DNA from 2 places in the Streptomyces sp. NPDC045998 genome. Region 1 is predicted to be linked to the other one. Evidence: riboswitches for the same ligand, from Rfam matches in the RefSeq annotation. Region 1 holds a riboswitch; the other holds the start of a gene.
The links. A riboswitch is a leader RNA that binds a small molecule or an ion and turns the genes downstream of it on or off. The one in region 1 is predicted to bind cobalamin.
Positions count from the first base shown of each region.

Region 2: another riboswitch for cobalamin. It lies ahead of cobN (cobaltochelatase subunit CobN); the one in region 1 lies ahead of AC07FJ_RS19780 (energy-coupling factor ABC transporter permease).

Region 1 is NZ_JBWKLJ010000006.1:235,018-242,031, forward strand. It holds gene AC07FJ_RS19765 (energy-coupling factor ABC transporter ATP-binding protein) at 1-520, opposite strand, end outside; gene cbiQ (cobalt ECF transporter T component CbiQ) at 517-1,266, opposite strand; gene AC07FJ_RS19775 (energy-coupling factor ABC transporter substrate-binding protein) at 1,273-1,641, opposite strand; gene AC07FJ_RS19780 (energy-coupling factor ABC transporter permease) at 1,638-2,330, opposite strand; cobalamin riboswitch at 2,361-2,568, opposite strand; gene dhaM (dihydroxyacetone kinase phosphoryl donor subunit DhaM) at 2,608-3,015, opposite strand; gene dhaL (dihydroxyacetone kinase subunit DhaL) at 3,012-3,647, opposite strand; gene dhaK (dihydroxyacetone kinase subunit DhaK) at 3,655-4,641, opposite strand; gene AC07FJ_RS19800 (hypothetical protein) at 4,944-6,686, opposite strand; gene AC07FJ_RS19805 (N-acetyltransferase family protein) at 6,924-7,014, shown strand, end outside.
Region 2 is NZ_JBWKLJ010000004.1:359,414-366,427, forward strand. It holds gene AC07FJ_RS14740 (nucleoside hydrolase) at 1-128, shown strand, start outside; gene AC07FJ_RS14745 (DUF418 domain-containing protein) at 129-1,310, opposite strand; gene AC07FJ_RS14750 (GNAT family N-acetyltransferase) at 1,398-2,117, opposite strand; gene cobN (cobaltochelatase subunit CobN) at 2,114-5,752, opposite strand; cobalamin riboswitch at 5,807-5,929, opposite strand; gene AC07FJ_RS14760 (cobalamin biosynthesis protein CobG) at 5,978-7,014, shown strand, end outside.

The DNA.
Region 1 (7,014 bases):
CCGCCGTCGGCTCGTCGAGGATCAGCACCCGGGGCCGCATGGCGACCGCGCCCGCGATCGCCGCCCGCTTGCGCTGCCCGTACGACAGCAGATGCGTCGGCCGGTCCTCCAGCGCCGTGATGTCCAGCGCCTCCAGGGCCTCGCGCACGCGCTCCCGCACCTCCGGCTCCGAAAGCCCCAGGTTCATCGGACCGAACGAGACGTCCTGCCCGACCGACGCCGCGAACAGCTGGTCGTCCGGGTCCTGCACCACCAGCTGCACGGTCGTCCGCAGCCGGGTCAGCCCCGCCCTGTCGTACGACACGTCCTCGCCCGCCAGCCGCAGCCGCCCGCTCACGCACCGCAGGCCACCGCTCAGCAGCCGCAGCATCGTCGTCTTGCCGCTGCCGTTGCGGCCGAGCAGCGCGATCGCGCGCCGCTCCGGCACGGCGAAGTCGATGCCCGACAGCACGGCGGGCCCGTCGTCGTAGGCGAATCCCGCACCGACCAGTTCCACGACGGCGTCACGATGCAGGGTCATGGCAGGAACCTTTCGAGTACGAGGGTGAGGGCGACGAGCCCCGCGAGCAGGGCGCCCGTCGCGGCCAGGAACCGGCGGGAGACCGCCGCCTCCGGCACCAGCACGCGCAGCGTGCCGTCGTAACCGCGCCCGGCCAGCCCGGTCTGGAGGCGCGCCGCCCGGTCGAAGGCGCGGACGAACGCCGTCGCGCCGAGGCCCGCCAGCGACCGCCAGGCGGCCGCCCGGCTGGTCAGCCCGAGCCGCGCCGCCTGCGCCTCCCGGATCCGCCGCACGGCGTCCAGCAGCAGGAAACTGATCCGGTACATCACCAGGGCCACATCCACGACCGGCGCCGGCACCCCCGCCCGCACGAGCCGGGGCAGCACGTCCGAGACCGGCGTGGTGAACGCGAACAGCAGCACCCCGAGCGACGCCGCCGACGTCCGCAGCAGCAGCCGCCCGGCGTGCACCGGCCCGTCCGGCGCGAGCGCCACCCATCCCTCGGCCCCGCCGACCTGGAACAGCAGCGGGACCGCCCCGGTGACGCAGAAGCCCAGCGGGACGCGGAACGCGCGCCACAGCTGCCGGCGCCCGACACCCGCCGGGCCCAGCAGCACGGCGAGGGTGGCGGCGGCCACCAGCACGGCCCCCGGCCACGGCGGCAGACAGATCGCGAGGACCGTCAGACCGAAGCCGAGCACGGCCTTCTCGCACGGGTGACGGCGGCGCCAGCGACTGCTGTGCGCCGCCGCGTCGATCGGCAGCACCGGCGGTTACTCGACCGTCTCGGCGACTTCGGCCTCGTCGGCCGTCCGGGCGGCAGGTGTGGTCCGGTCCAGCGCCCGCGCCTCACCCTGCCTGCGACCGCGCCGCAGCCCGAAGTAGTACGCCAGCACGCCCGCGCCGATCGCGGCCTGCAGCGAGAAGAGCGCCGACTCGATCTCACCGGACGGCGGCTCGTACAGCGGGCTGAACCACGGTTCGTAGTCCGGCTTGTTCTCCGTGATGGCCGTCTCGGCCTGCGCGTCCGCGCCCGTGAACGGCTCCTCCTTGTGGTCGCCCATGCCCAGCGCGAGCGGGAGCACGGCGAGCGCGACGACGACGAGCAGCAGCAGCGTGTTGATCTTGGCGTTACGGCTCATCGGGCCACGGCCTCCTTCGTCGCGGGCTTCGCGGACAGGACACCGAGGCGGGCCAGGTCGCCCTTGCTGGACTGGGTCAGCAGCCGCATCACCAGCACGGTGAGCAGGCCCTCGCTCACGGCGAGGGGAAGCTGCGTGACGGCGAAGATGGAACCGAACTTCGCCAGCGCCCCGGCGAAGCCGCTCGCCGGGTCGGGGAAGGCGAGCGCGAGCTGGACGCTGGTGACGCAGTACGTGGACAGGTCGGCGACGAACGCCCCGAAGAACACGCTCACCATCAGCGGCACGCCGGAACGGCGCAGCAGCCAGTACGTCCCGAAGCCCGCCCACGGCCCGACGACCGCCATCGAGAAGGCGTTGGCGCCGAGCGTGGTGAGCCCGCCGTGCGCCAGCAGCAGCGCCTGGAAGAGGAGCGTGATGGTGCCGAGCACCGCCATGATCGGCGGCCGGAACAGGATCGCGCCCAGCCCCGTCCCCGTGGGGTGGGAGCAACTGCCCGTCACGGACGGCAGTTTCAGGGCGGACAGGACGAAGGTGAAGGCGCCGGACGCGCCGAGCAGGAGAGTCGATTCGGGATGGGCCTTGACCTCGCGGGTCAGGGCGCGGACGCCGTGGGCGACGAAGGGAGCGGCGGCGACGGTCCAGGCGACCGCGTGCACAGGGGGCAGGTACCCCTCGGCGATATGCATGATGTGGGAGACCCTCTCCAGCACCTCGTGGATGGACAACGCGCCCTGGCCGGTCTCCTGGCTGACGGGTCATGCAACGCCGCGGCTCCGCCTTCCCGGACACCACGGTCTCCCGTGGTGTTCCAGTGGCTTCCCGGGGTGGTTTCCCCGGGAGTGGAGCCGGACTTCCCGATCACAGTGGCGAGGGCCGCACCGGTACCGCACCGGTTTCCCGTACACCAAGGCCCTGCGACACTAGTGCGTTGACCAGGTACATCACAACCCGTCCCGCAATCGGTCACTCCTTGCGATAGCCGTACGCCTCCGACGCGGCCGCCACCACGGCCTCCAGGTCGCCGCCCGCCGAGGCGGTGACGACGGCCGCCACCGCGCCCTCCACGAAGGGCGCGTCGACCAGGCGCGTGCCCTCGGGGAGCTCGTCGCCCTCCGCGAGCAGCGCCTTCACCGTCAGCACGGCGCTGCCGAGGTCGACGAGGACGGCGACGCCCGCCCCGGCGTCGACCGACGCCGCCGCCTCGGTGATCAGCTCGGCGCTGGTGCCGAGACCGCCGTCCGGGGTGCCGCCCGCGGGGGCCACGGGCGCGGTCCCGCCACCGCCCGCGAGGCCCTTGGCCAGCTCGGCGACGGACGACGCGACCGCCGCGCTGTGCGAGACCAGCACGATGCCCACGGGCCCGGCGCTCATCGGGCGGCCTCCGCTTCCGCCAGCGCCGCGATCAGCAGGGCCGAGGACGCCGCGCCCGGGTCCTGGTGTCCGACGCTGCGTTCCCCGAGATAGCTGGCCCTGCCCTTGCGCGCCTGCATCGGTACGGTCCCGAGGGCACCCTCCTCGGCGGCCCGCGCGGCCGCCCCGAAGGCCTCGTCCGCCGTGCCGTCCGCCGCGGCGGCCAGCGCCTCGACGGCCGGCTCCAGCGCGTCGAGCATCGTCTTGTCACCGGCCTTCGCCCCGCCGAGCTGCGCCACCGCGGCCACGCCCGCGCGCAGCGCCTCGGCCAGCAGACCGGGCGTCACCTCGGCGGTGTCGCCCAGGGCCTTGCCGGCGCGCCGCAGCAGCGTGCCGTACAGCGGCCCCGACGCGCCGCCCACGGTCGAGATGAGCTGCCGCCCGGCGAGCATGAGCACCGCGCCGGGAGCCGCGGGCGGCTCCTTGTCCAGCACCTCGGCCACCGCCGCGAACCCGCGCCGCAGGTTGGCCCCGTGGTCGGCGTCGCCGATGGCCGCGTCCAGCTCGGTGAGCCGGTCCGCCTCGCGCTCCACGGCCGCGGCGGCGGCCGCCATCCAGCGCCGGAAGAACTCCACGTCGAGCGTCACGGTCATCACGTCCTTACATCCCCCAGCGCAGGGCGGCCGTCCGCACCGGCGCGTCCCACAGTCGCAGCAACTCCTCGTCGGCCTCGCACAGCGTGACCGAGCAGCCCGCCATGTCCAGCGACGTCACATAGTTCCCGACGAGGGTACGGGCCACCGGCACGCCGCGCTCACGCAGCACCCGGTGCACCTCGGCGTTGAACCCGTACAGCTCCAGCAGCGGTGTCGCACCCATGCCGTTGACCAGCAGCAGCACCGGCCCGCCGGGCCGCAGGTCCTCCAGGACGGCGTCGACGGCGAAGTCGGCGATCTCCCGCGACGTCATCATGGCCCGCCGCTCGCGCCCCGGCTCGCCGTGGATGCCGACGCCCAGCTCCAGCTCGCCCGGCGGCAGATCGAACGTCGGCCCGCCCTTCGCGGGCGTACTGCACGCGCTCAGTGCCACCCCGAAGCTGCGCGACGCGGCGTTCACCCGGCGCGCGATCGCCTCCACGCGCTCCAGCGGCGCACCCTCCTCGGCGGCCGCACCGGCGATCTTCTCCACGAACAGGGTGGCCCCGGTCCCGCGCCGCCCGGCCGTGTACGTACTGTCGGCCACCGCCACGTCGTCGTCCACGAGCACCTTGGCGACCTGGATGCCCTCGTCCTCGGCGAGCTCGGCCGCCATCTCGAAGTTCAGCACGTCCCCGGTGTAGTTCTTCACCACGAAGAGCACACCGCGCCCACTGTCCACGGCCGCCGCGGCCCGCACCACCTGGTCGGGCACGGGACTCGTGAACACCTCCCCCGCCGCTGCCGCCGCCAGCATCCCCACCCCGACGAACCCGGCGTGCAACGGCTCGTGCCCGGACCCGCCCCCCGACACCAGCGCCACCTTCCCCTCGACCGGGGCGTCACGCCGCACGACGATCCGGCTCTCCACGTCCACGGTCAGCTTGGGATGCGCGGCCGCGATCCCGCGCAGCGCGTCGGGGACGACGGTCTCGGGCACATTGATGAGCATCTTCAACGGTGTCTCCCAGCAAGGTCGTCGGGAAGGCTCCTGAACGGTGTCTTCGCAGGCCAGGTGCTGCTCCCCGAAGTATTGGTCTCGGCGCTCCGCGGCGGCCTGTGCTCCCTTCCGGCAGGGCCGGTACCGACGTGCCCCCGACTTTACTGATGGTGCGTCACATGCCGGTACGGGCGGTGCCGAACCACTCGGAAGCGCGACGTGGGGGTGCGGCGTGTGGCGGTCCTTCCCTCCCCGGGGGGGCCTCGCGGTGCGCGTCCTGCCGGGGCGGCTGCACCAGCCGGCCGTTCCCTACGTCACAGGCCCAGCGGCGGCAGTTCGCGGGAGGAGTCCGAAGGGCTGTCGCGCAGAGACTCCCGCAGCCCCGTGCGCAGGGAACGCTTGGCGACGACGCGCGCCTTCGGTATGTCGGCCAGGATCTCGTACCCCTCGCCGTACTGTCCGGGCAGCGCAGGCAGTCGCATCGCCGCGAGGGCGGCGTCGAGCGGGGCGCGGTCCGTGCCGGGAGCGCGCAGCGCGGCAGTGAGGAGGCGCTCGTCGGCCTTGGGGAAGGCCGCCGAGAGCGCCGCGGCGGTCTCGGCGGCCTCCTGCTGCGCCGGAATTCCCTCCGGCCCCTGCCAGAAGTGCGTCGTCAGGATCTTGCGGTCGCGCACCAGGCTCAGCCCGTACTGATCGGCGTACCGGGATACGACGAGTACGGGCCACGGCTCGCCGGTCGAGAACGACCGGGCGAGCCGTACGAGGTCGCCCTCACCGAGGAGGGCGCGGCGTAGACCGCGCCGCCCGCCACGCCCGCCGGTGTCGGGTTCCTGCGAAGGGGCGGCTTCGACGACGGTGATGCCGTTGCCGAGCGGCGCCGTGCGGTAGGTGACGCCGGTGAGCAGCACCGCCTTGGCGACCTGGGCGGCCGTCGCGGGCACCAGGGCCAGCTCCCGGCGGGCGTCGCCCGCGTCGTCGGCGGCCATCGCGGTCCGGGTCTCCGGCGAGGGCACCACACCGCCGAAGAACGGAGTGTCCTTGGCCACTTGGGCGCGCACCCCCTTACGGAAGTCCAGGAACGTCGACAGTCCACCGAGGTATGCCCACGGAAAGGCGGTGACGTGCCGCCCGATGGCCCGGAAGACGTCGAGGATCTCGGTGGCCGGCCGGCCGTCACGGATCATCGCCCAAGCGAGGTGGTTGCGGACGCGGCTCAGCTGCGGATCACCGACGGGGCCGGCCGCCGAGAGGGCGAGGGCGGCGGTGATCGCCGCGTTCACGCGGTCCTGGCCGATCGGCCCGTACTTGGTCGCCGCGTCGCCGTCCAACCGCTCGTCCAGGGCGAGCTCGGCCAGTGCCACGAGCGGCAGCGCCCGCAGCTGATGGCCCTCCGGGCTCGCGGCAGCGACGCGCTCGGCGTACGCGAACATCTCTGCGTGAGAGCCGTACCACTTGGCGGAGAGGAACTGCACGGCACGCGCGTGGGCGCCCCAGTTGTGGGGGTCTACGGCCAGGGCGTTCGCCAGGTGCTCCTCGAAGTCCTCCCGGGACGCGGCGGCCCCGGTGTCGTGTGCGAGGACGGTGACCCAGGGCGTGGGGTCTCCTTGGTTGAGGGCGACCGCCTCCTCCAGAACCGGTACGGCATCGGTGAGGAGCGCGTGGAAGCCGGCGAACTGCTCGGCCGAAACGTGCGAGGCCCGCGCCGCGGTCCGTACGGACCAGGCCCGGACGACGGCCGCCTCGGCGCGTACGAGAGCCAGGTCGCGGTCGCCGGGCTTCTGCGCGCACCAGTCTTCCAGTTGCCCGGGGCTGTCGAGCAGGACCTCCGCGAGCGCCCTGGCGGCATCGGCCCTGGCGGCCCAGTCGCCCTCCGCGCGCGTGGCCGCGAGCAGCTCCTCCGCCACGGCGTACCGGCCCTGCCTCACGGCCTCGCAAGCCGCGCGCACACGCGGGTCCGGGGCGTCGAACGTCACCTCGTCGTCGGCCGGAAGACCGGCCGCGGTGGCACCGTAGTGCCGCACCAGCCGAGGGACCCCCAGCAGACCGGGCAGACGTCCCATGGTGACTCCTCACGCGCTTGGGCAGGGATGACCGGGTCAGGGTACGGGGCCGTCGGCAGCGGTACGGACGGCGGGGCGCCCCAGGCCGGTGAGGCCTGGCGGTCGGCTCCTGGCCGATGCCGCTCGCGCGGCGGCCACGGCCATCCGCGGGGTCGACGGGACCAAGTACCGCGAACGCCGGCTGTGGCCGGACAAAATCAGTTCATCTGAGAGCCGTGCAGACGCGAGACTCGCCCCATGACCACAGACTTCACCGTGCGCCCGGCCCGACCCGCCGATGCGCGCCGCTTGGCCGAGCTGCGCTGGAGGTTCAAGCGAGAGGACCACG
Region 2 (7,014 bases), on a different contig from region 1:
GCGCCACCGTCGTCGACCTCGACGGGGTCACGGGCGCCGCGCCCAACGCGTACGTCGGCGTCGACGTGGACGTCCCCGCCTTCTGGGACCTCATCGTCGACGCCGTACGCGTCCTGGGCGCCCGCTGATCAGCGCCGCAGCGCCCACTTCTGCACGGACTCCAGCGGGCCGTGGGAGAAGCGGCGCAGCCACAGCGTCGAGCCCACCATCAGCACCGCGCACACCACCGCCCACAGGCCCATCACCCACCACGGCCGCCAGGAGTCGCCCAGCCGCGCGGCCAGGCCCAGGCCGATGCCGTACGAGGCGAGCATGCACAGCAGGTTCTGCAGCACGTACCCGGACAGGGCCGTCCGGCCCACCGAGGTGAGTCCGGTCATCAGCGGCCCCGGGCGGCGCGCCCGGTCCACCAGCGCCCCGATGAGCCCGATGTAGCCGACGGCCATGAGCGGCGCCGCGCCGTAGCGGCCCAGCAGGAAGTAGTCGGAACCGGCCAGCGCCACCGCCACGTTGAGCGGCGCGCCGAGCCCGAGGCCCCAGGCCAGCAGCCGCGCCCGCAGCCGCCGCGCCGCCTCGTCCGCGCCGAAGGCGCCCGCCCGGAAGAGCCGTACGCCCAGCAGGAAGAGGAACAGCAGGAGGAAGAAGCTCAGCACCGGCTCCAGGCGCAGGGCGATGGCGTTCTCCAGCCGGAAGGCGACCTGGTCGAGGTAGCCGCCGTGCGCGTACAGCTCGACGACGGCCGGGGAGACCGCGTCCCCACCGGCGCCGCCCGGGTCGTTGTCGGCGGTGGCCAGCACCGCCGTCAGCAGGCCCATGAGCGTCAGGTGCACACCGGCCGCCCACCACATCACCCGGCGCCGCGCCCGCTCGGAGCGCGTCAGCAGCCACGCCACCAGCAGCGCGGTCACCGCGTACCCCATGAGCACGTCCCATGCGAAGACCAGCACGAAGTGCACGGTCCCCTCCGCGAAGAGGAACAGCGCCCGCCACTTGTACCGCCCCGGCCACGGCTGCCCGCGCCGCGCCGCCGAGGCGTACTGGATGGCGAGCCCGGCGCCGAAGAGGATCGTCAGCAGCGACAGGAACTTCCCGTCCGCCAGCAGCCGGAACACCCCCTCGGCGGCCTCGGGGAAGGATCCGAACGTCACCTGCCCGAGGCTCCCCTGCAGGACACCCCACTCGGCGCCGCGGGCCGTGAAGACCCAGACGTTGGTCATGAGGGTGCCGAGGATGGCCGCTCCGCGCAGGACGTCGAGGAGGGCGAGCCGTTTCGTGCCGGTCCGTACGGGAGCGCGCAGTGTGTCGGTCATGCGTTCCATCGTTCCGGCGCGCCCCGCCGCAATCGTCGTGAGCGCGGACGAACCGGGACTACATCGAACGATGCAGCCGCCGGCGGCTCAGTCGTACACCTCGCCGACCTCCAGCACCCGCGCCGTGACGCGCCCGTCCGGCGTGCGCTCCGGGTCCGCCAGGAAGGCGCGGTAGGCCTCCTCGGACGGGAAGGCCAGCAGGTGGACCTCCGAGCGGCCGTCCGCCGTGCGCAGCCGCCGCTCCAGCCGGCCGCCATGGCGGGGCAGGAGCTCCAGCGTGCGCTCCTCGTGGGCGAGGGCGTCCTCCACGGCGTCGGCCGGGTAGTCCAGCACCACGGCCACCTGGAACGGCGGGGCCGCCGCCGAGGGGTCCAGCGGCTTCTCGAAGTACACGTCGACGTGGCCGCCCGGGACGCCCCGGACGCGGCCCGTCTCGACGTACCCGAGGCGCCGGTAGAAGGCCGGCGCCTGGAAGGTGTACGAGGAGACCGTCATGCGTGCGCAGCCGCGCCGCCGCGCCTCGTCCTCGGCCGCCCGCATCAGCCGGGTGCCGAGGCCGGTGCCCCGCTGGTCCTCGCGCACCCACAGCATGTCGACCGCGCCGAGGCCGCCCCACGTCCAGCCGGTGAGCCCGCCGACCACCTCGCCCGTCGTGCCGTCCGTGGCGCGGACGTACACGTCGGCGTGGTCGTCGGCGCCGGTGGCCGCCGTGTTGAACGCCGTCAGCTCGCGGTCGAGGAGCTCGTCCAGCTCCTCGTCCTCGGCGGAGACGGTGAGGTGCGCGCTGAGGTCCGCGCCGCCGGTCACTTGTCCTCCAGGTCGCCCTCGGTCTCCAGGAACACCTGCTTCAGCTGCTCCAGCACCTGCGGATCGGGCTTGGCCCACATGCCGCGCGACTCGGCCTCCAGGAGCCGCTCGGCGATGCCGTGCAGGGCCCAGGGGTTGGCCTCCTGGAGGAACGCGCGGTTCTCCGGGTCGAGGACGTACGCCTCCGTCAGCTTGTCGTACATCCAGTCGGCGACGACGCCGGTCGTGGCGTCGTACCCGAAGAGGTAGTCGACGGTCGCCGCCAGCTCGAACGCGCCCTTGTAGCCGTGGCGGCGCATCGCCTCGATCCAGCGCGGGTTGACGACGCGGGCGCGGAAGACGCGCGAGGTCTCCTCCACGAGCGTGCGGGTGCGGACGCTCTCCGGGCGGGTCGAGTCGCCGATGTACGCCTCGGGGGCCGTGCCCTTGAGCGCGCGGACGGTCGCGACCATGCCGCCGTGGTACTGGAAGTAGTCGTCGGAGTCCGCGATGTCGTGCTCACGGGTGTCGGTGTTCTTGGCCGCCACCGCGATGCGCTTGTACGCCGTCTCCATCTCGGCGCGGGCGGGCTTGCCCTCCAGGCCGCGCCCGTACGCGTAGCCGCCCCACACCGTGTACACCTCGGCGAGGTCGGCGTCGGTGCGCCAGTCGCGCGAGTCGATCAGCTGGAGGATGCCCGCGCCGTACGTGCCCGGCCGGGAGCCGAAGATGCGGGTGGTGGCGCGGCGTTCGTCGCCGTGCTCGGCGAGGTCGGCCTGCGCGTGGGCCCGTACGTAGTTGTCCTCGGCCGGCTCGTCGAGCGAGGCGGCGAGGCGCACGGCGTCGTCCAGCAGCCCGATGGTGTGCGGGAAGGCGTCCCGGAAGAAGCCCGAGATGCGCAGCGTCACGTCGACGCGCGGGCGGCCCAGCTCGGCGAGCGGGATGGGCTCCAGGCCGGTGACGCGGCGCGAGGCGTCGTCCCAGACGGGCCGGATGCCGAGGAGGGCGAGCGCCTCGGCGACGTCGTCGCCGGCGGTGCGCATCGCGCTCGTACCCCACAGGGACAGGCCGACGGAGGTGGGCCAGTCGCCGTTGTCGGTGCGGTAGCGCTGGAGCAGCGAGTCCGCGAGGGCCTGGCCGGTCTCCCAGGCGAGGCGGGAGGGGACGGCCTTGGGGTCGACGGAGTAGAAGTTGCGGCCGGTTGGCAGGACGTTGACCAGGCCCCGGAGGGGGGAACCGGAGGGGCCGGCCGGGACGAAGCCGCCGTTCAGGGCGTGGACGGCGTTGTCGAGCTCGTCGGTGGTGGCGGCGAGGCGCGGGACGACCTGGCGGGCGGCGAAGTCGAGGATCCGCGCCACGTCCGGGCCGTGGCCCTCGGCCACCCGGGCGACGGCGGCCGGGTTCCAGTCGGCGGCCTCCATCGCCTCGACCAGCGCGCGGGCCTTCTCCTCGGCGTCGTCGGCGGTGGTGCGGGTGGCGGCGGACTCGTCGAGGCCGAGGGCCTCGCGCAGGCCGGGCAGGGACTGCGTGCCGCCCCAGATCTGGCGGGCGCGGAGGATGGAGAGGACCAGGTTGACGCGCTCGGGGCCGGTCGGGGCGCCGCCCAGCACGTGCAGGCCGTCGCGGATCTGCGCGTCCTTGACCTCGCAGAGCCAGCCGTCGACGTGGAGCAGGAAGTCGTCGAAGCCGTCGTCGTCCGGCCGGTCCTCCAGGCCCAGGTCGTGGTCGAGCCGGGCGGCCTGGATCAGCGTCCAGATCTGGGCGCGGATGGCGGGCAGCTTGGCCGGGTCCATGGAGGAGATCTGCGCGTACTCGTCGAGCAGCTGCTCCAGGCGCGTGATGTCGCCGTACGACTCGGCGCGCGCCATCGGCGGCACCAGGTGGTCGATGAGCGTGGCGTGGGCGCGGCGCTTGGCCTGGGTGCCCTCGCCCGGGTCGTTGACGAGGAACGGGTAGATCAGCGGCAGGTCGCCGAGCGCGGCGTCGGGGCCGCAGGCGGCGGACAGGCCGGCGTTCTTGCCGGGCAGCCACTCCAGGTTGCCGTGCTTGCCGAGGTGGACCATGGCGTCCGCCCCGAAGCCGCCGTCGGCGGCCGGGGTGGCGATCCAGCGGTACGCGGCCAGGTAGTGGTGCGACGGCGGCAGATCGGGGTCGTGGTAGATCGCGATCGGGTTCTCGCCGAAGCCGCGCGGCGGCTGGATGAGGATGAGCAGGTTCCCGCGCCGCAGGGCGGCGAGGACGATATCGCCGTCTGGGTCGCCTTCGGCGGTACGGGAGCGGTCGAGGAACATCTCGCCGGGCGGCGGGCCCCAGTGCCGCTCGACGCCCTCGCGGAGCTCCTCGGGGAGGGTGGCGTACCAGCGCTTGTAGTCGGCGGCCGGGATGCGGACCGGGTTGCGGGCCAGCTGCTCCTCGGTGAGCCACTCCTGGTCGTGGCCGCCGGCCTCGATGAGCGCGTAGATCAGCTCGTCGCCGTCGCCGGAGGCCAGGCCGGGGACCTCGTCCGTGCCGAAGTCGTAGCCCTCCTCGCGCAGTCGGCGCAGCAGCGCGACGGCGGAGGCGGGGGTGTCGAGGCCGACGGCGTTGCCGATGCGGGAGTGCTTGGTGGGGTACGCGGAGAGGACCAGCGCCAGGCGCTTGTCGGCGTTCGGGATGTGGCGCAGCTTGGCGTGGCGCACGGCGATCCCGGCGACGCGCGCGGCGCGCTCGGCGTCGGCGACGTACGCCGGCAGGCCGTCGGCGTCGATTTCCTTGAAGGAGAACGGCACCGTGATGAGCCGCCCGTCGAACTCGGGTACCGCGACCTGGCTGGCGGCGTCGAGCGGCGAGAGGCCCTCGTCGTTCTCCTCCCAGGCGGAGCGCGGGCTCGTCAGGCACAGCGCCTGGAGGATCGGTACGTCGAGGGCGGCGAGCGCGCCCGCGTCCCACGACTCGTCGTCGCCGCCGGCCTGGGCCTCGGCGGGCTTGGTGCCGCCGGCGGCGAGGACGGTGGTGATGACGGCGTCGGCGGTGCGCAGGGTGTCCAGCAGCTCGGGCTCGGGGGCCCGCAGGGACGCCACGTAGAGGGGCAGCGCCTGGCCGCCCGCGTCCTCGATGGCGTCGCACAGGGTGTGGACGAAGGCGGTGTTCCCGCTCATGTGGTGGGCGCGGTAGTACAGCACGGCGACCGTCGGGCCGGTCGTGGTGCGGTTCTCGCGCTCCAGGGGGCCCCAGGTGGGCGCGGCGGCCGGCGGCTCGAAGCCGTGGCCGGTGAGGAGGACCGTGTCGGACAGGAAGCGGGCGAGCTGCTCCAGGTTGTCCGGGCCGCCGTGGGCGAGGTAGGCGTGCGCCTCGGCCGCGATGCCGATGGGGACGGTGGAGGTCTCCATGAGCTGGGCGTCGGGGGCCTGTTCGCCGGTCAGCACGACCAGCGGCTTGCCGCTCGCGCGCAGGGCGTCGAGGCCCTCCTCCCAGGCGCGGATGCCGCCGAGGAGGCGTACGACGACGAGGTCGGCGCCGTCCAGCAGCCCGGGCAGGTCTCCCCCATCGCCTTCGGCATGGGAGGTACCCCCATTCGCAGCGAGCCGGGCGGGGTTGGCGAACCGGTACGCGACCGGGCCTTCGGCCGCGCGGGCGCTCAGCAGGTCGGTGTCGGAGTGCGACAGCAGCAGGATCACGGCGTGCCGGGCCTTCCTCGGGGTGTCCTCGCCCCGGGTGGTCGTGGGTGGCGGGAGTTCCTGACTCGTCCGTCGTCTCCGTCGTCTCCGTCGTCTCCGTTGTCGGCGGAGTCGTCGGCGGAGTCGTCGGCGGACTCACAGTGGCGGGACCGCGCCGGATTCCCACCGGGCTTCCTCCCTAGGGCCCTGGGACCCTGTGCCGTCTGCATAGTAGAGGCTGCGCGTATGCTCGCCGCCATGCCGCCCAGCCCACCCATGCCTCAGGACCGGGGCGAAGCTCACATACGGGACAGCGCGCGGGACCGTGACCGTGACCGCGTACGCGACCGTGGTGACGCCTGCCCCGGCGCGCTGCGGCTGCACCGGGCCGACGACGGTGCGCTGGCCCGACTGCGCATCCCCACCGGCGTACTGACGCCTCGTCAGATCCTGGCGCTGGCCGACGCGGCGGACCGGCTCGGCGACGGGCACCTCTCCCTCACCTCGCGCGGCAACCTCGAACTGCGGGGCCTCGGCGAGGGCTGCGGGCTCGGCCTCGCGGAGCTGCTGCGGGACGCCGGGCTGCTGCCGGAGTCCGAACGGCACGAGCGCGTACGGAACATGGTCGTCTCGCCGCTCGCCCGCCCGGAGGTGCGGGCGTGGGCCGCGCGCCTGGACGCGCTGCTGTGCGCCGAGGAGTGGACGCTGGAGCTGTCCGGGCGCTTCCTGTTCGCCGTGGACGACGGCCGGGGGGATGTGGCGGCGCTGGCCCCGGATGTGACGTTGCTCGCAGAACCGGCGGGCACGGCTCTCGTGCGGGCCGGCGGCCCGGGCGCGTACCGGGTCGCGGGCGCCGACGCGCCGCGGGCCGCGCTGGCGGCGGCGGAGGCGTTCCTCGCGGCGGCCCGGGAGGCGGGCACGGGCGCGTGGCGGGTGCGGGAGCTGCCGGCGGGGCAGGACGTGGACGTGGCGGGACACCTGCGGCAGGCGTCGATCGCGGCGGAGCCCGTGCGGGACGCCGTGGTCCCGGCGGGCGCACCTCTCGCGCCCGGGGTGCTCGGCGAGGACACGGTCTCGGTGCTGGCCCGGCTGGGCCGGGTGACGACGGCGCAGTTCCGGGCGCTGCTGCCGGCCCAGGAGGTGCGGGTCACGCCGTGGCGCGGTTTCGTACTGCCGGGCTTCCCGGACCGGGCGGCCGCGGAGGAGCGGCTGCGCGCGCTGGACCGGGCCGGGTTCCTCACGCGCGCCGACTCGCCGTGGGCCGGCGTGACCGCCTGCACGGG